One region of the Arthrobacter sp. B1I2 genome, then DNA from elsewhere that is predicted to be linked to it. Evidence: predicted binding sites of a transcription regulator. Region 1 holds the regulator's gene; each other region holds the start of a gene.
The links. The regulator HrcA, encoded in region 1, represses chaperone genes, less so after heat shock. The targets are predictions, from matches to a motif close to TTNGCACTCGNNNNNNNCGAGTGCNAA.

Region 2: the regulator HrcA is predicted to act here: its motif matches at 3,657-3,683, upstream of QFZ57_RS11290 (FmdB family zinc ribbon protein).
Region 3: the regulator HrcA is predicted to act here: its motif matches at 2,682-2,708, upstream of groES (co-chaperone GroES).

The regions. Positions count from the first base shown of each region.
Region 1 is NZ_JAUSYC010000001.1:3,118,524-3,125,664, reverse strand. Features, by position in the region: gene QFZ57_RS14575 (16S rRNA (uracil(1498)-N(3))-methyltransferase) at 1-145, opposite strand, end outside; gene dnaJ (molecular chaperone DnaJ) at 148-1,275, opposite strand; gene hrcA (heat-inducible transcriptional repressor HrcA) at 1,363-2,376, opposite strand; gene QFZ57_RS14560 (DUF3097 family protein) at 2,549-3,397, shown strand; gene QFZ57_RS14555 (DUF4870 domain-containing protein) at 3,531-3,941, shown strand; gene hemW (radical SAM family heme chaperone HemW) at 3,955-5,184, opposite strand; gene lepA (translation elongation factor 4) at 5,210-7,066, opposite strand.
Region 2 is NZ_JAUSYC010000001.1:2,409,183-2,416,323, forward strand. Features, by position in the region: gene QFZ57_RS11280 (AAA family ATPase) at 1-2,370, shown strand, start outside; gene QFZ57_RS11285 (RcpC/CpaB family pilus assembly protein) at 2,473-3,216, opposite strand; gene QFZ57_RS11290 (FmdB family zinc ribbon protein) at 3,329-3,601, opposite strand; gene QFZ57_RS11295 (5-formyltetrahydrofolate cyclo-ligase) at 3,713-4,333, opposite strand; gene galU (UTP--glucose-1-phosphate uridylyltransferase GalU) at 4,440-5,345, shown strand; gene QFZ57_RS11305 (GNAT family N-acetyltransferase) at 5,350-5,970, shown strand; gene QFZ57_RS11310 (hypothetical protein) at 6,076-6,984, shown strand; tRNA gene QFZ57_RS11315 (tRNA-Ala) at 7,117-7,141, shown strand, end outside.
Region 3 is NZ_JAUSYC010000001.1:2,375,774-2,382,914, reverse strand. Features, by position in the region: gene QFZ57_RS11180 (dihydrofolate reductase family protein) at 1-417, shown strand, start outside; gene groL (chaperonin GroEL) at 542-2,152, opposite strand; gene groES (co-chaperone GroES) at 2,231-2,524, opposite strand; gene QFZ57_RS11165 (hypothetical protein) at 2,820-3,197, opposite strand; gene QFZ57_RS11160 (class I SAM-dependent methyltransferase) at 3,251-4,504, shown strand; gene QFZ57_RS11155 (shikimate 5-dehydrogenase) at 4,520-5,362, opposite strand; gene QFZ57_RS11150 (glycoside hydrolase family 3 N-terminal domain-containing protein) at 5,398-6,846, opposite strand.

The DNA.
Region 1 (7,141 bases):
CGTCGACAATGTCCACCGCCTCACCGGGAGAAAGCCGCTTGACGGTGACCGCATGCCTCGCCTCCGCCCCTTCGAGGACAAAGAGCTGGCCGGCAGCCACGCCACCCAGCGAACCGGGGGATGTGAAGAAGACGGGGTTGCTCACCGCTACAGGTTACCGAGCCGGTCCCGGAGCTTGGCGAACATGCCGCCGCTGGCAGCGAGCCTGCCCTCGGTGATTTGTTCACCGCGGAGCTTGGCGAGTTCGCGCAGGAGGTCCTCCTGGGCCGGGTCCAGCCTGGCCGGAGTATCCACCTGGAGATGGACCTTCAGGTCACCGCGGCCGTATCCCCTGAGGTGGGTGACACCGAGTCCGCGCAAGGTGATAATTTCCCCGGACTGGGTTCCGGGCTTGACGTCGATCTCCTGGGTGCCGTCGAAGGTTTCCAGGCTGACATCCGTGCCCAGGGCAGCCGCCGTCATGGGGATGTGCAGGGTGGCGTGCAGGTCATCGCCTTCCCGCACGTAGGTGGCGTCGTTGTTGACGCGGATTTCCACGTACAGGTCACCGGCCGGACCGCCCGCGGGGCCGGCTTCGCCCTGTCCGGAGAGCTGGATCCGGGTTCCGGTGGCAACACCGGCGGGAACCTTGATGGTCAGCGAACGGCGGCTGCGGATGCGGCCCTGGCCGCTGCATTCGTTGCAGGGATCCTTGATGACCGTGCCGAAACCTTCGCAGGTGCCGCAGGGGGCTGCCGTCATGACCTGGCCGAGGATGGAGCGCACAGCGCGCTGGACCTGGCCGCTGCCGCCGCAGATGTCGCAGCGTTCGGGGTGGGTGCCGGGGCGGCAGCAGGATCCGTCACAGGTGGGGCAGACGACCGCGGTGTCCACTTCGAGTTTCTTGTTCACGCCGAACACGGCATCCCGGAGGTCGATCCGGACGCTGATGAGTGCATCCTGGCCGCGGCGTACGCGGGAAGCGGGACCGGACGTGCCGCCGGCTCCGAAGAAAGTGTCGAAGATGTCCTGGAACGCAAACCCCTGGCCCGCGTAGCCTGCTCCGCCGAAGCCGTTGTCGGTGCCGTTCTCATTGCCGGTGGTGTCATAGATCCGGCGTTTTTGGGGATCGGAAAGTACCTCGTAGGCGTGAGTTACTGCCTTGAAGCGTTCTGAGGCGTCCGCACCGGGATTTACGTCCGGGTGCAGGGTGCGGGCCAGTTTGCGGTAGGCCTTTTTGATCTCTTCGCCCGTAGCTTCGGGTGAGACTCCAAGGACGTCATAGTGGCTGCTCAAAGTTCGTGTCTCTTCCTTGTTGTACTGCGTTCAGTTGGGCGGCCCAGCTCTTGTTTCCCGGCCGGAACAAACTCCGGCGGCGAAGAGTCAGGGCCCCAAAATCCTGGAAAGGTAACGGGCCACGGCCCTGACGGCGGCCATGGTGGTGGGATAGTCCATCCGGGTGGGCCCGAGAATCCCTACTTTCGCGGCGCTGCCCGGACCGTAACCGGTGGCCACCACGGAGGCCTCGGCAAGGCCGTCGTACGGGTTCTCCCTTCCGATGCTGACAGCGACGCCGCGGGGGTCCTGGGCCATTTCGCTTAGCAGCCGCAGCATCACCACCTGCTCCTCAAGCGCCTCCAGCACCGGGCCGATACTGAGCGGAAAGTCCACGTTGGACCTGGCGAGGTTTGCGGTCCCGGCCATGACCATCCTGTCTTCCCGGCTGTTCTGCGCCAAGCCCTCCAGTCCGACCGCCAGCGCGTGCGCCGCTTGCCGCTGCGGGTGGGGCGTTGCGGCCACGACGGCGGGAAGCGCCTGGGCCAACTGGCTCAGCGGCGTTCCCCCCAGTGAACCCAGGAACCGGGTGCGCAGTTCAGCCAGGGCGTCGTCGCCTAGGTCCTGCCCGACGTCGAACACCCGCTGCTCCACCTTGCCGCTGTTCGCGATCAGGACCACGAGGACCTTGCGGGGGGCCAACAGGACGAATTCGATGTGGCGGACAAGCGCCCTGCTCAAATGCGGGTACTGGACCACGGCCACCTGGTTGGTCAGCTGCGAGAGCAGCCGGACGGTGCGCTCCAGCACGTCGTCGAGGTCGTCCGCGCCTTCGAGCAGGGACTGGATGGCGCGGCGCTCGGCCGCCGACAGGGGCTTGACGGCCGAGATCTGGTCGACAAAAAGCCGGTAGCCCTTGTCCGTGGGAATCCGGCCGGCACTGGTATGCGGGGCGGTGATCAGTCCCTCATCCTCCAGGGCGGCCATGTCGTTGCGGATGGTGGCGCTGGAAACCCCAAGGTGATGCCGCTCCACCAGGGCCTTCGACCCGACCGGCTCGCGGGAGTGGACGTAGTCCTCAACGATGGCCCGCAGTACTTCCAGCTTGCGTGGCTCGCTCACTCTCCACCTCCATCCATGGTTCGGGGCGCATGCCCCGCCCGATGCAACCCAGGGTTAGCACTCGACATGCCTAAGTGCTAACAGTCTATTATGCCTTGGCCCGTTGTTAGCATTGGTACCGCTCCGGGCGAAATTCCGGGGCTGAGGAGCTAGCGCTAGGCGGATCGATTCCATGGATTACCAGAACTGGGGCCCACGCGGCATATCCGCTCCCGCGCGGACGGAACTGCCGGAGGTCCCTGTGGAGCGCGGCATGGTGCTCGAGGAAGTGCAGTCCGGCTGGGTGGGTGCCGTCACCCGGGTAGAGAAATCCGGCGGCATGCATGTGGTGGCCCTTGAGGACCGACGGGGAAAGTCCCGTTCCTTCCGGCTTGGGTTCGGCTTCCTCCTTGACGGCCGGCCCATCCGGCTGATGCCCCCCGCGCCACGGTCTGCTGCCGGTGCGGCGGCCGGCAGGACGGCTTCCGGCTCGGTGCGGGTGGCCGGCCAGCGCGCCCGGGTGGCCAAGGCCAGCCGGATCTGGGTGGAAGGCAAGCACGACGCCGAACTGGTGGAAAAAGTCTGGGGAGACGACCTGCGGGTGGAAGGCATCGTCGTTGAACCCCTGCACGGGATTGACGACCTCGCCGCGGCCGTTGCGGAGTTCAGGCCCGGGCCCGGCAGGCGGCTTGGTGTACTGGTGGACCACTTGGTTCCTGATTCCAAGGAGTCCCGCATCGCAGACGCCGTCATGGCTTCCCCGGGTGCCGCCGGGAACGTCCTGATCGTTGGACACCCCTATGTGGACGTCTGGCAGGCGATCCGGCCGGCCGTCCTGGGCATCGACAGATGGCCTGCCGTACCCCGCGGGCAGGACTGGAAGACCGGGATCCTGAAAGCCTTCGGCTGGCCCCACGCGACCAAGGAGGACATCGGGCTGGGGTGGCAGAAACTGCTGGGCGCCGTGCGCACCTACGCGGACCTCGAAGCGTCGCTGCTGGGCAGGGTTGAGGAAGTCATCGATTTCCTCACCGTGCCCTGAGGGCGGGCACCAGCCTAAAACCCAGTATTCTTGGTACTGCAGTGCACTGTGCAGGGAAGTTGTCCAGCGCAGGCACTGCGCACCGCGCCGGTATTCAAAGTCAGCAACACTTGCACCTCCGAAGGAACAGACTGTGGCAGAAAACGCACGTGATCACAGGGACGGCCAGGGCCGTTCCGAGTACCATGGCGTCCCCGCCAACGCCCTGCCGCTGACTGCCAGCGAAGACCGCCAGTGGGCGACGCTCGCGCACTTCGGCGGGATCCTGGGATGCATCCCCTCGCTGCTGATCTATCTGATCTTCCGTGACCGCGGGCCGTTCACCGCCCAGGAATCCAAGGAAGCGCTGAACTTCAGCCTGCCGCCCACCATCGCCGCCGTTCTGGCCAACATCCTGGTGTTCATCCCCTACGTGGGAAACATCTTCGCGGTCATTGCCACACTGATCTGGGTGGCGCTCACGTGCTTCTCCGTGGCAGCAGGGATCCACGTCAACCGCGGCCAGCCGCACCGCTACCAGTACAACCTGCGCTGGATTAAGTAGCGCCCCACCGGCGCTAGTCCGGCAGGATGCGGCGGACCACTGCGTCTGCCAGGAGCCTGCCTTTGAGGGTCAGGACCAGGCGGCCCCGGAAGGCGGCAGCAGGATCCACCAGGCCGTCCGCAATGAGCCCGGCCACCTGGTGCCGTCCCCCGGCACTAAGCGTTGACACCTCAAGACCCGACTCCAGGCGCGCTTCGAGCATGACCCGCTCCATGTTCCTGGTTTCCGCGTCCAGGGTTTCCCTGCCGGCGGCCGGTGAAAGCCCCTGCATCAACCGGTTCGCGTAGGCGGACGGGTGCTTGACGTTCCACCAGCGCACCCCGCCCATGTGCGAGTGGGCGCCGGGTCCTATCCCCCACCAGTCGTCGCCCCGCCAGTAGGCGAGGTTGTGGCGGCAGGCCTGTTCGGCAGTCCGCGCCCAGTTGCTGACCTCGTACCAGCCAAGTCCGGCTTCGGTGATCAGCTGGTCTGCGAGCTCGTACTTGTCGGCGTGGTCGTCGTCGTCAATTCCCGGGACCTCGCCACGGCGCATCTGCGCTGCCAGCTTGGTGCCGTCCTCAACGATCAGCGCGTACGCACTGATGTGGTCCGGCTCGTAGGAGAGCGCGGTTTCCAGGGAGAAGCGCCAGTCCGCCAGGGACTCCCCCGGCGTCCCGTAAATCAGGTCCAGGCTGACAGCCAGTCCCGCTTCCCGCGCCCACTGCACCACCTGCGGCACCCGGCTGGGGGTGTGGGTGCGGTCCAGGACCTTGAGGACGTGCGGAACCGCGGACTGCATGCCGAATGAGACCCTGGTGAAGCCGGCCTCTTTGAGGACGGCCAGGGACTCGGGGGTGACTGAATCCGGGTTGGCTTCGGTGGTGACCTCAGCGCCGTCCTCAATGCCCCACTGCCCGATGGCAGCGCGGAGGATCATGGCGAGGTCATCCGCGGGCAGCAGAGTTGGCGTGCCGCCGCCAAAGAAGACCGTGCTGAGCTTACGCGCCGGCAGACCGGAACGTTCCAGCACCGTGGCCGCCAGGGACACTTCCGATACCGCGGTCTGCGCGTACGCGTCCTGCGACGCTCCGCCGCCCAGTTCCGTGGCGGTGTAGGTGTTGAAGTCGCAGTAGCCGCAGCGCACGGCGCAAAACGGAATATGGACGTACAAACCGAACGCCCGGTCCGCCGCACCGTCCACTGCCTGGGCAGGCAGCAAACCGTCCGACGGCGCCGGGTCACCGAGGGGAAGTACGCTGGGCATCAGCGGGTCCCCCGCTGCGCGGTGGTCACTTCTTCTTGGCCTTGTCCTTCGATTCGTCGGTGGTGAGGGCGGCGATAAACGCCTCCTGCGGCACCTCCACAGTGCCCACCATCTTCATGCGCTTCTTGCCTTCTTTTTGCTTCTCCAGCAGCTTGCGCTTACGCGAGATGTCACCGCCGTAGCATTTGGCCAGCACATCCTTGCGGATGGCCCGGATGCTTTCGCGGGCGATGATCCTGGAACCGATGGCTGCCTGGATGGGCACCTCGAACTGCTGCCGCGGGATGAGTTCGCGCAGCTTGCCTGTCATCATCACGCCATAGGCGTATGCCTTGTCCCTGTGGGTGATGGCGCTGAAGGCATCCACCTGTTCGCCCTGGAGCATGATGTCGACCTTAACCAGGTCGGCAACCTGCTCACCGTCGGCTTTCCAGTCCAGGGAGCCGTAGCCCCGGGTTTTCGACTTCAGGATGTCGAAGAAATCGAACACGATCTCGGCAAGCGGCAGGCGGTAGCGGATTTCGACCCGGTCCTCCGAAAGGTAGTCCATGCCGCCCAGGACGCCGCGGCGCGCCTGGCACAGTTCCATGATGGCGCCGACGAATTCGTTGGGAGCCAGGATGGTGGCGGACACCATGGGTTCACGTACCTCGGCGATCTTGCCGGTTGGATACTCGCTGGGGTTCGTCACCCGGACCACCTTCTTGTCCTCCAGCGTCACCTCGTACTCCACGTTCGGTGCGGTGGAGATGAGGTCGAGATTGTATTCGCGCTCCAGGCGTTCCCGGGTGATCTCAAGGTGCAGGAGTCCCAGGAAGCCCACGCGGAAGCCGAAGCCCAGCGCAGCCGAGGTCTCAGGTTCGTACACCAGCGCGGCGTCATTGAGCATGAGCTTTTCGAGGGCGTCACGAAGTACCGGGTAATCGGCACCATCCAGCGGATACAGGCCGGAGAACACCATGGGCTTGGCGTCGGCATACCCGGGAAGCGACTGGGCGGCCGGCTTGGCCAGGTTGGTGACGGTGTCGCCCACCTTGGACTGCCGCACGTCCTTCACACCGGTAATCAGGTAGCCCACTTCGCCGACGCCGAGACCCTTGGAGGGTGTGGGTTCCGGGGAGCTGACACCGATTTCCAAGAGCTCGTGCGAGGCCCGGGTGGACATCATCTGGATGCGCTCGCGCGGGTGGAGCATGCCGTCCACCACGCGCACATAGGTCACCACACCGCGGTAGGTGTCGTAGACCGAGTCGAAGATCATGGCGCGGGCCGGCGCGTTGGGGTCCCCCACCGGCGCTGGCAGGTCGCGGACAATCTTGTCCAGGAGGGCCTCGACGCCGACGCCGGTCTTACCGGAGACGCGCAGGACATCTTCCGGATCGCCGCCGATCAGGCTGGCCAGCTCGGCCGCGTACTTTTCAGGCTGCGCCGCCGGCAGGTCGATCTTGTTCAGCACCGGGATGATGGTGAGGTTGTTTTCCATGGCCAGGTACAGGTTTGCAAGCGTCTGGGCCTCAATGCCCTGGGCTGCGTCCACCAGCAGGACGGCACCCTCGCAGGCGGCCAGGGACCTGGACACCTCATACGTAAAGTCGACGTGGCCTGGGGTGTCGATCATGTTCAGCGCATAGCTGGCGCCGTCTACCTCCCACGGCATGCGGACGGCCTGGGACTTGATGGTGATGCCACGTTCGCGCTCAATGTCCATCCGGTCCAGGTACTGGGCCTTCATGTCACGCGCCTGGACCACCCCCGTGGACTGCAGCATACGGTCAGCCAGCGTGGACTTGCCGTGGTCGATATGCGCGATGATGCAAAAGTTCCGAATAATTGCCGGATCTGTCGCGGCGGGCACCGGTGCGGTGCGGGCCATGGGAGACACGCAGGGTCCTTACTGTTGGCATTTCTGCAGCCACCGGCAGGCACACGGAAGGCGCCAGCGGTCCAGCCGCACATC
Region 2 (7,141 bases), 710 kb from region 1:
ACGCTCAAGACCCTGCCCGAACGCACCCTCCTCATCGAGAACATGCGCGAACATGGCCTGGGCGAGCTCCTTGCCGACCTCGCCGAGCGCGAAGTCCCGGAGGGATCTGTTGCGGCCGAACTGGAGCTGGCCTGGTGGCAGTCCGCGCTTGAGGCCATGATCAGCGGTGATGACTACCTGGCCATGTCCGACGGCGACGCCCTGCGCCAGCTTGAAGCAGAATACCGGCTGGCGGACAACGCACACATCGCCAGCGGCGCCGCCCGGCTGCGGTGGGACCTGGCGGAGCGGTGGCGCACAGCCGTCGCTGCCCAGCCCCGCCAGGCCGATCTCCTGCGCAGTTTGCTCAAGGACGGCAGGGTCTCCCTGCCGGCCCTGACAGCACAAGCTCCCGAACTGATCGGCACACTGGTTCCCGTCTGGTCTGTCAGCCCGTACCTGATGACGGGCCTGCTTCCGGCCGAACAGCACTTCGACGCCGTCGTGATCCTCGACGCCGAAGCCACGTCCCTGCAGGCGGTCCTGCCTTCGATCGCCCGTGCCCGGCAGGTCATTGCCTTCGGCGACTCGCGCATCGCTACCCCGCGGACCTTCACCGTGGGTGTGGAGCGGCTGGCACCCGGGGAGTCGGCCCACCAGCGCGTGGAGAGTGCCTTCACCGCACTTTCCGCTGTGCTGCCGGTATGGCGGCTCAACGTGGTGTACCGGGCGGTGGACGAGGACCTGGTCCTTCAGCTGAGCAAGAACTTTTACGACGGCGGCCTGCGCCGGCTGCCCGAAGGCCAGTCGGCCACGGGGCTGGACAGGGCCCTGCTGGTGGAATACCTTCCGGACGGCACCGGCCTTCCCAGTGCCGACCACGAGGGCGTGGAATCCGTGGTTGCGGAGGTCAACCGGGTGGTGGAACTGGTCTTCGAGCACGCCCGCCTGCGTCCGCGCACTTCACTGGCGGTGGTCACGGCCAGCCTGCGGCACGCCGCCAGGATTGGCGAGTCAATCAGGCTTCACCTGTCCAATCAGCCCGGCCTGGCCGGTTTCTTTGGCGCCGGCCCGGAGTCCTTCCGGGTGGTGGACCTCGAACGTGCCCAGGGCCTGGTCCGCGACCACGTCATTTTCTCGCCGGGTTTCGGGCGGACCCCGCATGGCAGGGCACTCCACAACTTCGGGCCGCTGTCCGCTGAGGGCGGCCGGGAGAAATTCGCCCTGGCCATGACCCGGGCGCGGCGTTCCCTGCACGTGCTCACCTGCTTCCGTCCCGAGGACCTGGACCGCACCCGGCTCACCCACGGGGCAGTGGATCTCTACACGCTGCTCGACCGGGAAATTTCCGGCAACACGGACCTCGGCACTCCCGCGTCCCGTGCCGCCGCCAGCGAGCAGGCGCTCGGAGCGGACCCCCTGGTGGCAGACCTGGGGGACCGGCTGCGTGCGCGCGGCGCAAGGGTCTGGCACCAGTACGACGGCGCAATCGACGTTGTTGCCGCGGCGGACCCCCTGAACACCATGGGCCAGGACGACGCGGATCTCCCGCGGCCGGTGGCCATCGAGTCCGACGGCACGGGGCAATACCGCACCATGAGCGTCCGCGAACGCAGCCGGCTGCGCCCGCAACTGCTTGAACGCCTGGGCTGGCGGTACATGCCGCTGTGGACCATCGAGGTTTTCACCGACCCCTCATCCTGCGCCGACCGCATTGCCGGGTACCTGGGCCTTGAAAAGATGGTGCTGCCGGCCCGGAGCGCGTCGTCCGCCGGGTTCCTTGACGACGATTTCAATCACGATCTGCATGGGATCGACGAACCGCCTGCCGGTGTTTCCTACCTGCCCCGGGACGCCGGCGGGCACCGAAACAGCGATGGCGGGAACCGCCGTCAGGACGACGGTGGAAACCGGCAGGGGGCTGGGGAAGACGTCTCCGGTTCCGGCTCAAGCCACAACAGTGCGGGCCACAACAGCACGAACGATGACCCCACGGGCCAGAACAGCACAGGCCAGAACAGCACGGGCCAGAACAGCACGGGCCAGAACAGCACAGGCCAGGACGGCCAGGGCAGGCGGGCCGGTGCCCCCGCCACCAAGGAAGCGGCTCCCACGACTGCCGATAACAGCCCGGAGGAAGACAGGCCCGAGGAAGATATGCGCCCGAACGACAACATGGACGAGAACAGGAACGGGAAGCTGGAACCCGGAACCGAGGGGGCCGATTCTGCGGACTCCACGGCACCTGCCCCGGCTGCCCGGCCCGCTACAGGTGGTACCGAAGAGCTCCTCCCGAGCAAGGCGGCGGAAGACGACGCCCGCAGTTGGGGCGATCGGGACGAGAACCACGACAACTGGTTGAAGGAACAGAAGCCGCCGCACTGGGGCTGACCGCCGCCGGGCCGAATCGGCCCTGCCCCGGGTCGATGCGCCGGGGTTAGTGCCTGGGACTAGCGGCGCCGGCATTTGTGCCCTACGGCTTGTGCCCGCGGGTTAGGGCGGCCCGACCAGGACGAAGAACAGTTTGCCCTCGGTGGAGGCTCCGGCCAGGCGTGAGGATTGTTCGGCGTTGGCTGCCACCACGATCAGGCCGTCTGTCTCCGTGGTACCCAGCCACTGTCCGCTCTGCGCGCCCTTGTTCGAGGTCCACAGCACCGGGACGGCAGACGCCAGCACTTCAGAGGGGCCCTGCTGGTCGAATCCATTGGCGGATGTCAGCACCACATTGACCAACTGGCCGGGGGAGACCAGCTGGATGGATGAGGCATCTGCCATCCGCAGTGGAACCGCGGCCGAACCGGGAGGTGTGCCCGCCAGAAGCCCGGGGCCCAGCAGCTGCGCGTCGGTAAGGAGCTGGCCCTTGCGCAGCGGCGCGGCCAACTGCTTGCCTGCCGCTGCGGCGCCTTCCCGGAGAAAGCCATCGGCCACCATCCCGGGCGGCACTTGCACGCGGGCCAGATCTGCTTCGGTCACCGCAGTTCCGGCGGGCAGGTCCCGTGCAGCGGCCAGGGCGGTGACGGTGGACAGTGGGGCAGGAGTGATCTGCTGGACGGTAATGGCCGCAGCCGCACTTAGAAGCAAGGCCGCGGCGAGGCGGCGGTTCCGGCTTAACCAGCCGGCAACCCGGAGGCGCAGGGGACGCTTTCCGGGGCGGCGGCCAACCTTGCGGGTACTGCTGGCACTTCGGAAATTCGTGGGAAACCGAAGGCCATCGCGGCGGCGGGGAAGTATGGGCATGCGCCCACGCTAATCAAAGCCGACGCGGCTGGGGAGCCAGGACGGCGGCTATGTGGACAAAGGCGTCCGGACGCTGGAACGCGCCGGCCGCCGTCGTAATGACCTGGGCTGCTTAGCTGGCTGCGGCTGCCGGCGCCGAAGCGGCGGGGGCAGCAGCGGGCGCAGCCGGAGTGGCGGCTGGTGCCGGGGAGACGGCGCTGCCTTTGGAATCGCGGGAGTCCGTGCGGTAGAAACCTGAACCCTTGAAGACGACGCCGACGCTGTTGAACTTCTTGCGCAACGTGCCCTGGCATTCAGGGCAGGACGTCAGGCTGCTGTCCGAGAACGACTGGACGATGTCGAAGGCGTGGCCGCAATCCTTGCAGGCGTAAGCATATGTTGGCACTGGTGCTCCTCCTCTTGGGCAAACGAGAGGTCCCGTGCTGCCATCTGGTAAACCATTAGCAGTCGCAGGGCCTGAGTGCTAATTCTATCACTGTGCCCGGGAGCTCCGGGATCAGGCGCCGCCCGCCAGCGGCCGGTAACCGGACGGAGCCAGGACGGCCGGGACCGGCCGGTCGAACTCCTCAGCCGGAATCCGGCCTGCGGGCAGCAATTCGTCGTCGTAGATAACAGCGGCCAGCGGAATTTCCTTCCCTGCCGTGGCAAGGTGCCCCAGGAATTTGTCGTAGTACCCGCCGCCCTGGCCGATTCTGTTGCCCGCGAGGTCCACGGCCGTAGCCGGAATGAAAAGCATTGCTGCACCGCCGGCCGTCTCCGGCCCGTGCCGGAGGCCTGCAGGTTCCAGGATCGGCGCATATCTGCTGCGCTCGAAGCCGGTGTCCGGCGTCCAGAACACCCAGCTCAGCTCGCGGCCGGGTTCGCATACCGGAAGCAGCACCTTTTGCCCGCTGCGATGCAGGGCGTGAATCAGGGGCAACGTGGGCGGTTCATGTCCCACGCCAAGATACACGCAGGCTATCCCGGGGCGGTTCCCTGTGACCGCCGTTGCCCACGCTTCCCCGTGAGCTGCCAGGGCAGCGCCGGCCACTTCCAGTTGCGCCGGCGTCAGGGTTGCCCGGCGCCGCCGGTGGGTGGCCCGGATGTCGTCCTTGACCGCGTTCGTCTCCTGCAGCATGGTGTCCTTCCTGCGTTGCCCGGCATTCCGGGGCTTTTCCCTCCAGACGTGGGCCTGCCCCGCCGGTGGTTACTGAAATGCTTGACGCTGACGTTAGATTAGACCGGTGAACACCAGTAACCCCAGAGTCCGCAAAGCCGTCATTCCCGCAGCGGGCCTGGGCACCAGGTTCCTGCCTGCCACCAAGGCGATGCCGAAGGAAATGCTGCCCGTCGTGGACAAGCCTGCCATCCAGTACGTGGTGGAGGAAGCCGTCCACGTGGGCCTCAATGATGTGCTGATGATTACGGGCCGCAACAAGCGGGCCCTGGAAGACCACTTCGACCGGGTGCCGTCCCTCGAATCCACCCTGAAGGACAAAGGGGACATAGAGAAACTTGCGTCCGTCCAGGCGGCCAGCCAGCTGGGCGACATCCACTACGTCCGGCAAGGCGACCCCCATGGTCTTGGCCATGCGGTGCTCCGTGCAAAGCAGCATGTGGGCGAGGAAGCCTTTGCTGTACTGCTGGGTGATGACCTGATTGACGCCCGCGACGAACTGCTCAGCACAATGATTGACGTCCATGCCAAGACCGGAGGGTCCGTCGTGGCCCTCATTGAAGTGGAGCCCTCGCAGATCAGCGCCTACGGCTGCGCAGACGTGCAGGCGATCGACGGCGAAGACTACGTCCGCGTCAACCGGTTGGTGGAGAAGCCGTCCCCGGAGGAAGCGCCGTCCAACCTTGCCCTGATCGGGCGTTATGTCCTGCACCCCGCCGTTTTCGGCGTCCTCGAGCACACCGGGCCGGGGCGGGGAGGGGAAATCCAGTTGACGGATGCCCTCCAGGAACTTGCCACCGGTGACGCTGAGGGGTACGGCGTGTACGGCGTCGTGTTCCGAGGCCGGCGCTACGACACCGGGGACAAGCTCAGCTACCTCAAGGCCTGCATCCAGTTGGCCATCGACAGCGATGACCTGGGCCCGGGCCTGCGCGAATGGCTTCCGGGTTTCACTGCGGACCTTTCCCGGTAGCGCCGTGCGCAGTGGTCCCATCTGGCCGGTCTCCCTGGAATGCGGCGACCTGGTCCTGCGGCCCATCCGGTACCGCGACAAGAACGAATGGATGGAGGTGCGCTCGCGGAACAGCGAGTGGCTGCAGCCATGGGAGGCCTCCAACCCGGACCCCGGCGGCCGGCTCCCCGATTACCGGCACATGGTCCGGTCGCTCAAGGTGCAGGCCGGCCAGGCCACCGCGCTGCCCTTCCTCATTACAGAGCGGAGGCCGGGCCTCAGGAGCCCCGCTATAGTGGGCCAGCTGACGGTGTCTTCAATTGTCTGGGGTTCAGCCATGATGGCCACCCTTGGGTACTGGGTGGATCAGGCGAGGGCAGGGCGGGGGATAGCCCCCACCTCCGTGGCTTTGGTGACTGACCACTGCTTCAGAACCCTTGGCCTGCACCGGATGGAAATCAACATCCGGCCCGAGAACGGCCCCAGCCTGCGGGTGGTGGAGAAGCTGGGGTTCCGGGACGAGGGGTACCGGCCCCGATTCCTCCACATCAACGGCAAATGGGCTGACCACCGTTCGTTCGCCCTCACCTCGGAAGAAGTCCCGGAGGGGCTGCTGGGTCCCTGGTTGGCTTCCCGCCGGTCATAAATCCAACGGTTTGCCAGCGGGGCCACGACACACCGCGGGTAATGCGGCCTGAGCAGGCATGATGCTCATACGGTTTTGAGTGTGGACTTCCCCCTTAGCAGCTCAGTGATCCTCGTGGTTGCCGTCGCGCTCTGGATTGTATGGGTTGCCCCTTACGTCCTCCGGAACCGCAGGCACCAGTTCCAGCCCGCCGGTGAGTTCCTTGCAGACGCCCCCGCCGATGAGGGGCCGGACCCGCACGCCGGCCTGGTCTTGAACGTCGCCGCCCAGCAGGAGAAAGCCATGGAATCCAGGAAGAGCCCGGCATCCGCTGCCGGCGCTGCCAGCACCCCGTCTCCAGCCCGGTTCCGCATCCGCTATGGACGGACGGCTTTGGCCCTTGTGGGGCTGCTCTCCCTGGTCACGGCCTTCATCTCGGGTGTCCTGGCTGCATTCGGCGTTGGCTCGCCGGCTCTTCCGCTCCTGTGCACGGTGCTGACCGTTGCGTCGGTAGCGCTGCTGCGTTTCCTCGCTGTCCGCGACCGCAAGGCCAAAGTCGATGCGGCGTTCCGCTCGGCCATGAGTGCGCCGGCACGCCGCCCGGACCCCGCCGAAGCCATTCCTCCGAAGCCCGAGGCTGCCCCGATGCGGCCGGAAAGCCCGCTCTTCGACGCTGAGGCAGGCCAGACCAAAATCAAGCGGCTGACTGTCGCGGAACTCCGTGAAGCAGCCCTCGCCGTCGCCGTCGCTGCCGGTGACACCAGCGCTGCAGCGGCCGTGGAAACCACTCCCGCGGGCACCCCCTGGGAGCCGGTGGAAGTCCCAAAACCCGTTTACGTGGAGGCGGCCAAGGCGAAGCGTCCTGAGCCCGAGCCGCTTGAACTTCCCGAGGCACCCAAAGCGGTCGGCAAGCCATCCCTGAAGCAGGGGGCTGCCGGGGCACCGGCGGCAGAGGCCGCCGAAGCGCAGCAGATGACGAAGGCACAGACTGCGCTCAGCAATCTCGACGACGTCCTTCAGCGCCGCCGCGCCTAGGGTTGCGTCGGGGTGCTTTGGCGCCTCATCGGATGGTCAGCGCGTCAATTGGCATTGGGACCGGAAAATTTGTAGCCTAGGGACACCGGTTCCGCACCCGCCTGGAGTACATCGCAGGTTGCGGGCACTTCCGGGGCTATAGCTCAGTTGGTAGAGC
Region 3 (7,141 bases), 740 kb from region 1:
AAGACCTTCGACATTTTCGCCGCCTATTGGCCCCACCAGTCCGGGGACATCGCGGATACCCTCAACCGGGTACCCAAGTTCGTCGTGTCCGGCTCTCTGACTGATCCCGCCTGGGCAGGCACCACCGTGCTGCCGGATGCCATGGCAGCAGGCAGGCTCCGGGATGAGTACCAGCAGGTGCACATGTTCGGCAGTGGGGTCCTCATCCGTTCACTGCTGGAAGCAGAGGTGCTGGACCGCCTTCATCTCTGGCTTTATCCGATTACCCTGGGGCAGGGCAAGCACCTCTTCGACGCCGGGACGGTGCCGGCCGCCTTCCGGCTCGCCAAGCCGGCACGCAGCTTCCCGAAGGGAGCCGTGTCGCTGGTGTACGAGCGTGGGGGCGAGGTGGAGACGCAGGAGATGGCGGCGACCTGACCCGCACCGCCCGAACAAAAAACCGGCCCAGCGGATGCTGGGCCGGTTCTTTGTATGCCACCACAGGGACCACGCCGGTGAGGGACCCAAGTCGAGTGAAGCGGGACTTGGGGTCCGGTGGGGATTAGTGGCTGTGGCCTGCGTGCTCGTCCTCTTCGGCCGGCTTCTCCACAACAAGGGTCTCGGTGGTGAGAACCAGGGCGGCGATGGACGCCGCGTTGCGGAGGGCTGCACGGGTGACCTTGACGGGGTCGATGACGCCCGCAGCGATCAGGTCCTCGTACTCGCCGGACTTGGCGTTGAACCCGTTGTTGACCTCAAGGTCGGCAACCTTCGACGTCACGACGTAACCGTCGAAGCCGGCGTTCTGGGCGATCCAGCGCAGCGGCTGCACCAGTGCACGGCGGACAATGCCGACGGCGGCTGCAGCGTCGCCTTCGAGGGCGTTCACCGCGGCGTCCTCATCCAGTGCCTTGAGGGCGTGGATCAGGGCGGAGCCACCGCCGGCCACGATGCCTTCTTCGAGGGCAGCGCGGGTGGAGGAAACGGCGTCCTCGATGCGGTGCTTCTTTTCCTTCAGCTCAACCTCGGTTGCGGCACCCACCTTGATGACACCGATGCCGCCGGCCAGCTTGGCCAGCCGCTCCTGGAGCTTTTCGCGGTCCCAGTCGGAGTCGGTGCGGGTTACCTCGGCGCGCAGCTGGGCAACGCGTGCGGCCACGTCCTCGGCTGATCCTGCGCCGTCGACGATGGTGGTGTTGTCCTTGGTGACGGTGATGCGGCGGGCGGTACCCAGCACCTCCAGGCCAACGGTGTCCAGGCTCAGGCCCAGCTCCGGGGAGACAACCTGCGCACCGGTGAGGGTGGCGATGTCCTGCAGCATGGCCTTGCGGCGGTCACCGAAGCCGGGAGCCTTGACGGCAACGACGTTCAGGGTGCCGCGGATACGGTTGACGATCAACGTGGACAGGGCCTCGCCCTCGACGTCCTCGGCGATGATGAACAGCGGCTTGGAGGCCTGCAGTGCCTTTTCCAGCAGCGGCAGGAAATCCTGGATCGAGGAGATCTTGCCCTGGTTGATCAGGATGAGTGCATCCTCAAGGACTGCTTCCTGGCGTTCCGCGTCAGTGACGAAGTACGGGGACAGGTAGCCCTTGTCGAACTGCATGCCCTCAGTGAGGACCAGTTCGGTCTGGGTGGTGGAGGATTCCTCGATGGTGATGACACCATCCTTGCCCACCTTGCCGAAAGCCTCGGCGAGGAGCTCGCCGATTTCGTCGCTCTGGGCGGAAATGGCGGCAACGTTTGCTACCTGGGTGCCTTCGACCGGACGGGCGTTCTCCAGCAGGCGGGCGGCAACGGCTTCAACCGCAACCTCGATGCCGCGCTTGATCTGGCCGGGGGCAGCGCCGGCTGCCACGTTGCGCAGGCCTTCCTTGACCAGGGCCTGGGCCAGGACCGTAGCGGTGGTGGTGCCGTCGCCGGCAACGTCGTTGGTCTTGGTGGCTACTTCCTTGGCCAGCTGTGCGCCAAGGTTTTCGTAGGGGTCGTCCAGCTCGACTTCGCGGGCGATGGTGACGCCGTCGTTCGTGATGGTGGGGGCACCCCACTTCTTGTCCAGGACGACGTTGCGGCCGCGGGGGCCGAGCGTCACCTTGACGGTGTTCGCGAGCTTATCGATGCCGGCCTCAAGGGACCGGCGGGCAGCGTCGTTAAACGCAAGCTGCTTTGCCATGGTTTTGTCCTTTCAAAGACAGAAACCCCGCGCTGCCGGCCAGCATGAGCATGGCCGGCGGCACGGGGATCCGAAGAGTTACTTTACGACGATCGCCAGGACGTCGCGGGCGGACAGCACGAGGTACTCGGTGCCGCCGGTCTTGACTTCGGTTCCGCCGTACTTGGAGTAGATGACGACGTCGCCGACGGCTACGTCAACAGGAACGCGGTTGCCATCTTCGAAGCGGCCGGGGCCTACTGCAACAACTTCGCCTTCCTGCGGCTTCTCCTGTGCGGAGTCCGGGATGACCAGGCCGGAAGCCGTGGTCTGCTCGGCTTCGAGCGGGCGGACAACAATACGATCCTCAAGAGGCTTAATAGAGACCGACACTCGGACCTCTCCTTCTACGTCAGCAAATTCGTGGACTGGAAAGCTTTCCGCCGTGGCTGGCAAACCGTCGTCGCGGTGCCGGCAGCAGCCTGGCTGGCAGCTCTTCATGTATTAGCACCCTCCTAGGGAGAGTGCTAATGAAGACTCTATGTAAGCGTTAGCACTCGGTCAAGGCGAGTGCCAACGTTTCGTCATGGGCGTACGCCTTTTCTGGTCCGACGACGACGACGACTGCGACGACGGCGGGCGGCCGGACGGTCGGGCGGTCGGGCGGTCGGGCGGAAGAGGTGTTGCTTTAACGGCCCAGGTCGTCGAAGTCCACGTCCTCGCCGCCCTCGGCGTCACCGCCCCGCTTAGGTGCCCGGTAGAGCACCCATCCGGCCGCCGCTGCGGCGAGCAGGGCAACAACGAGGAAGAAGATACTCCCCGCCCGGGCGCCGTCGTAAAGCCCCCGGATGTCCCGGGACTCCTGGGTGTTGTCCTGGAGGTCGTTGCCGCCCACGGAATAGACGGTGGCGTTGAACGTGTCCAGCAGGAAAATGATCACCAGGAGGGCGATGGAGACCACGGCCACCACGGAGGCGGCGATCAGGACGGGACGGGCAAACCGGGCCGAACCGCTGCCCCTGGCCCTGTGGTCGCCGGTATCCCCTGGCGCTGCGTTGTCATCCATGGATTCCACAGTATCCGCATCCCGGCACGCGCTCCTCCATTAGGCTGGAACCCATGGCTCACGCTCCCCAGGACCAGATTTCCCAAGACCGGATTGCACCGCTGTTGACCCCGGAAGGCTGGGACCTGCTGGCATCCCTGGGCCCCTACCGGGACGAGGACTCGTTTGAGCTCAACTCCGCACTCCGGAAGGCCGGCCATCCTGCCGAACTGGTGTCCGCAGTCCTGACGCAGTCCCGGCTCCGCACCAGGGCGGAGGCGAAATTCGGCGAGTTCGCCCGCCAGATGCTCTTCACGCAGGCCGGCCTGGAGCAGGCGACGCGCCTGAATGTCGCGGCGCACCATGCGCAGCGGTTTGCTGCTGCCGGGATCAGCCGCGTGGCGGACCTGGGCTGCGGCCTGGGCGCCGACTCCATGGCCCTGGCGTCCCTTGATATCAATGTCACCGCGGTGGAGATGGATGAAACCACCGCTGCCTGCGCCACCATGAACCTCATTCCGTTTCCCAACGCCACGGTGGTCCACGCGAACGCTGAATCGGTTCCGCTGGACGGGGTCGACGGCGTCTGGCTGGATCCCGCACGCCGGGTCACCTCCACGTCCGGCACCAAGCGGCTCTGGGATCCTGAAGCCTTTTCCCCGCCGCTGTCATTCGTGGAGTCGCTGGCCGCCTCGGGGAAGTCCGTGGGCGTGAAGATGGGACCCGGCATGCCGCATGACTCCGTGCCCGCGGGCTGCGAGGCGCAGTGGGTGTCGGTGGCCGGGGACGTCACCGAAGTGACCCTGTGGTTCAACGCCGTACGCCGGCCCGGCGTCCGCCGCGCCGCCCTTGTCCTGGGCTCCCAGGGGCCCGCCGAGCTGACCAGCGCGGACGACTTCGGTGCCGGCCCGTCCGCGCCGGTAGGACCGGTTGAAGGCTACTTGTACGAACCCGATGGCGCCGTGATCCGCGCCGGGCTGGTGGCGGATGTGGCGCTGCAGCTCGGCGGGCACCTGGTGGACGAACACATTGCCTATATCTGCGCCCCGGAACTCCTGGACACCCCGTTCGCCAGGGCCTACAAGGTGCTGGAGGTCATGCCCTACAACGTCAAGGCGCTCAAGGCCTGGGTCAAGCAGGAAGGCATCACCGTGCTGGATATCAAGAAGCGGGGTACGGCGGTGACCCCGGAGGAGCTGCGGAAGCAACTCCTCCCGCAGGGCAAAAACACGGGCGGGAAAGCCGCAAAAAAGGGCGCCAAGACGGCCACCCTGGTCCTGACCCGCATCGGCGAGGACCGGGTGGCCATCGTGGTGGAACCCGTTTAGCTCCCTTAGGACCCGTTACTGGGCCCGCATGAACTCCTCGGCGGCACGCACCTGTTCGGGGCCCGGCCGCACCCCGGTGTAAAGCACAAACTGTTCGAGCGCCTGGATGGTGGCTACTTCCGCGCCGGTGATTACCGGTTTCCCTGCTGCCCGCGCCGCCTTGATCAGCGGCGTCTCGGCTGGCAGGGCGACGACGTCGAACACCACCTTGGCCGCGGCCACCGCCTCCTTGGGGAAGGACAGGCTGTCCGCTTCGGCGCCGCCGGCCATCCCTCCCGCCATACCGCCGGCCATCCCGATGGGGGTGACGTTGATGATCAGGTCCGCCGTGCCGCCGTCGAGCGCTGCACGCCACTGGAAGCCGTACTGGTCCGCGAGCGCGCGCCCCGCAGCCTCGTTCCGGGCGATGACGGTGACGTCCTTGAAGCCGGCGTCCCGGAGGGCAGCAACTGTGGCCTTCGCCATGCCGCCCGCCCCCTGGACCAGCACGGAATAGTCCGTGGGGACCTCATTGGACGCCAGCAGCTGTTCGATGGCCGTGTAGTCGGTGTTGTAGGCCTTGAGGTGGCCGTCGGTGTTCACGATGGTATTCACCGAGTCGATGGCCTTGGCTGACGGGTCCATCTCATCCACCAGCGCGATCACGTCTTCCTTGTAGGGCATGGAGATGGCGCAGCCGCGGATGCCCAGGCCGCGGACCCCGGCGATGGCCTGTTCCAGGTTGGTGGGCGCGAACGCCTTATAGATCCAGTTCAGGTCCAGCTGCCCGTACAGGTGGTTGTGGAACCGGGTCCCGTTGTTGCTGGGCCGGGCAGAGAGCGAGATGCAGAGGGTCATGTCTTTATTCAGAATGGGCACCTGACCATTAAACGCGTACTTCCCTTCCTTCGCGGTCAGGGGCAGCCGGTTCCCGCGGGGAAAGGTCCGACGGCGGCGGGCAGCTTCCCGGGTGCGGGCGCTTTCCCTGCCAGCAGGGCGGCCAACGCATCGAAGGCGGTGTCGGTGCGGCCGTACAGCGCCAGCTTGACCGGAGCGGTGGCGCCCTGGAGCGGCCAGGGGGCATCCAGGGCCACGGCGATGTCCCCTCCCGCCGGTCTCCCGCCGAAGCCGATGAGGTTCACCACCGGGCCCGACCCAAGGGTCAGACCGGCACGCGCGGCGGCGGCTTCGAAACGCTCCCGGTCCCCCGGGCCCCCGCCGGCGACGCGCACCGAACCGGGCGCCAGGGGTCCGCTGCAGGGACCCGAAACAACCGTGACGGCCGATGCCGAGACCTGGGCTGACAACGCGGCACCGCTTCCGGCCGCAGCACCTGCGCCCGCTGTTCCGGCAGGCGGCGCGGCGCGGGCATGCCAGATCATCATTGTGGCCACCCGCTGCGCGGCTTCATCCAGCCGGGCAGCGGGAAGGGTGCCGGCAGCCAGGGCCTGGAGGATGGCGGCGTGCGCCTGCTCCACGTCCGCCGGCATCAGCAGCAGGTCCGCACCGGCGGCCAGCGCCTTCACCGCGGCCGTTCCGGCTGGATACTGCTTGTCCACGGCACCCATATTGAGGGCGTCCGTCACGGCCACGCCTTTGAAGCCCAGGCTCCGCAGGGCCGCATAGCTGGGCGCCGAGAGCGACGCCGGGACGCCGGGCTCCAGCGCGGGCACGGCGATGTGCCCGGTCATGACGATGGGAAGCCCGGCGGCGACCGCGGCCTCGAAGGGTTTCCAGTCCCTGCCCCGCAGCTGCTCGATGCCGGCGGGCTGGACGGGCAGGCTGACGTGGGAATCGGTGGTTACCGAGCCGTGTCCGGGAAAATGCTTGACGGTGGGGAGCACACCGGCGTCCAGCATGCCCTCGGAGAAGGCGACTCCGTGGGCTGCCGCGGTTGCCGGATCCGCGGACATGGAGCGCGCACCGATGGTGGGGTCGCCGGGACCGATGGTCACGTCCGTATCGGGTGCGAAGTCGAGGTCGAAACCCAGCGGCACCAGCTCCGCAGCCAGGCCCTTCCCTGCCTGGCGGGTCAGGGCCGGGTTGTTGGCTGCGCCGTAGCTCATGGGCGTGGGCCATTCGGTGAGGGGCGCACCAAGGCGTGCCACGGCGCCGCCTTCCTGGTCCACGCTGATGATTCCCGGCCAGCGCCGGCCGCCGGCAGCAACCGCCTGCTGCAGCCGCTGGTTTACGGCGCCCATGGCTGCAACGTCCACCTGTCCCTGCGGGTCACGTGGCACGTTGTCGCCCATGATGATGGATCCTGCCAGGTGCAGCCGCTGGATGAGCGCGGCATGGGCCTCCACCTGGTTGCCCGTGAAGAACGGGAGCAGCACCTGCCCGGCCTTCTCCTCCGGAGTCATGGCTGCCACGGCGGCCACGGCGGCGTCCTGGTCCCGCTGTTCCGGGCCCCACCCCAGCGGCCGGGAACCTGCGTCAGGTGAGGGAGCAGCGGCGGGAGGCGCCGTCGTCGTACTTGCTGACGGGGAAGGGGCCCCGGTGGGCGGCGCGGACGACGTCGGCGCGGCACTTGGGGAGGCGGTGCAGGAAGCCAAGGCCATGGCTGACAGGGCCAGGATGAGGGGGAAGGATTTGGCGGGCCTGGTTTTGGCAGGACTGTGACGCAGCAGGAACGGGGCCATCAATACGATGCTACCC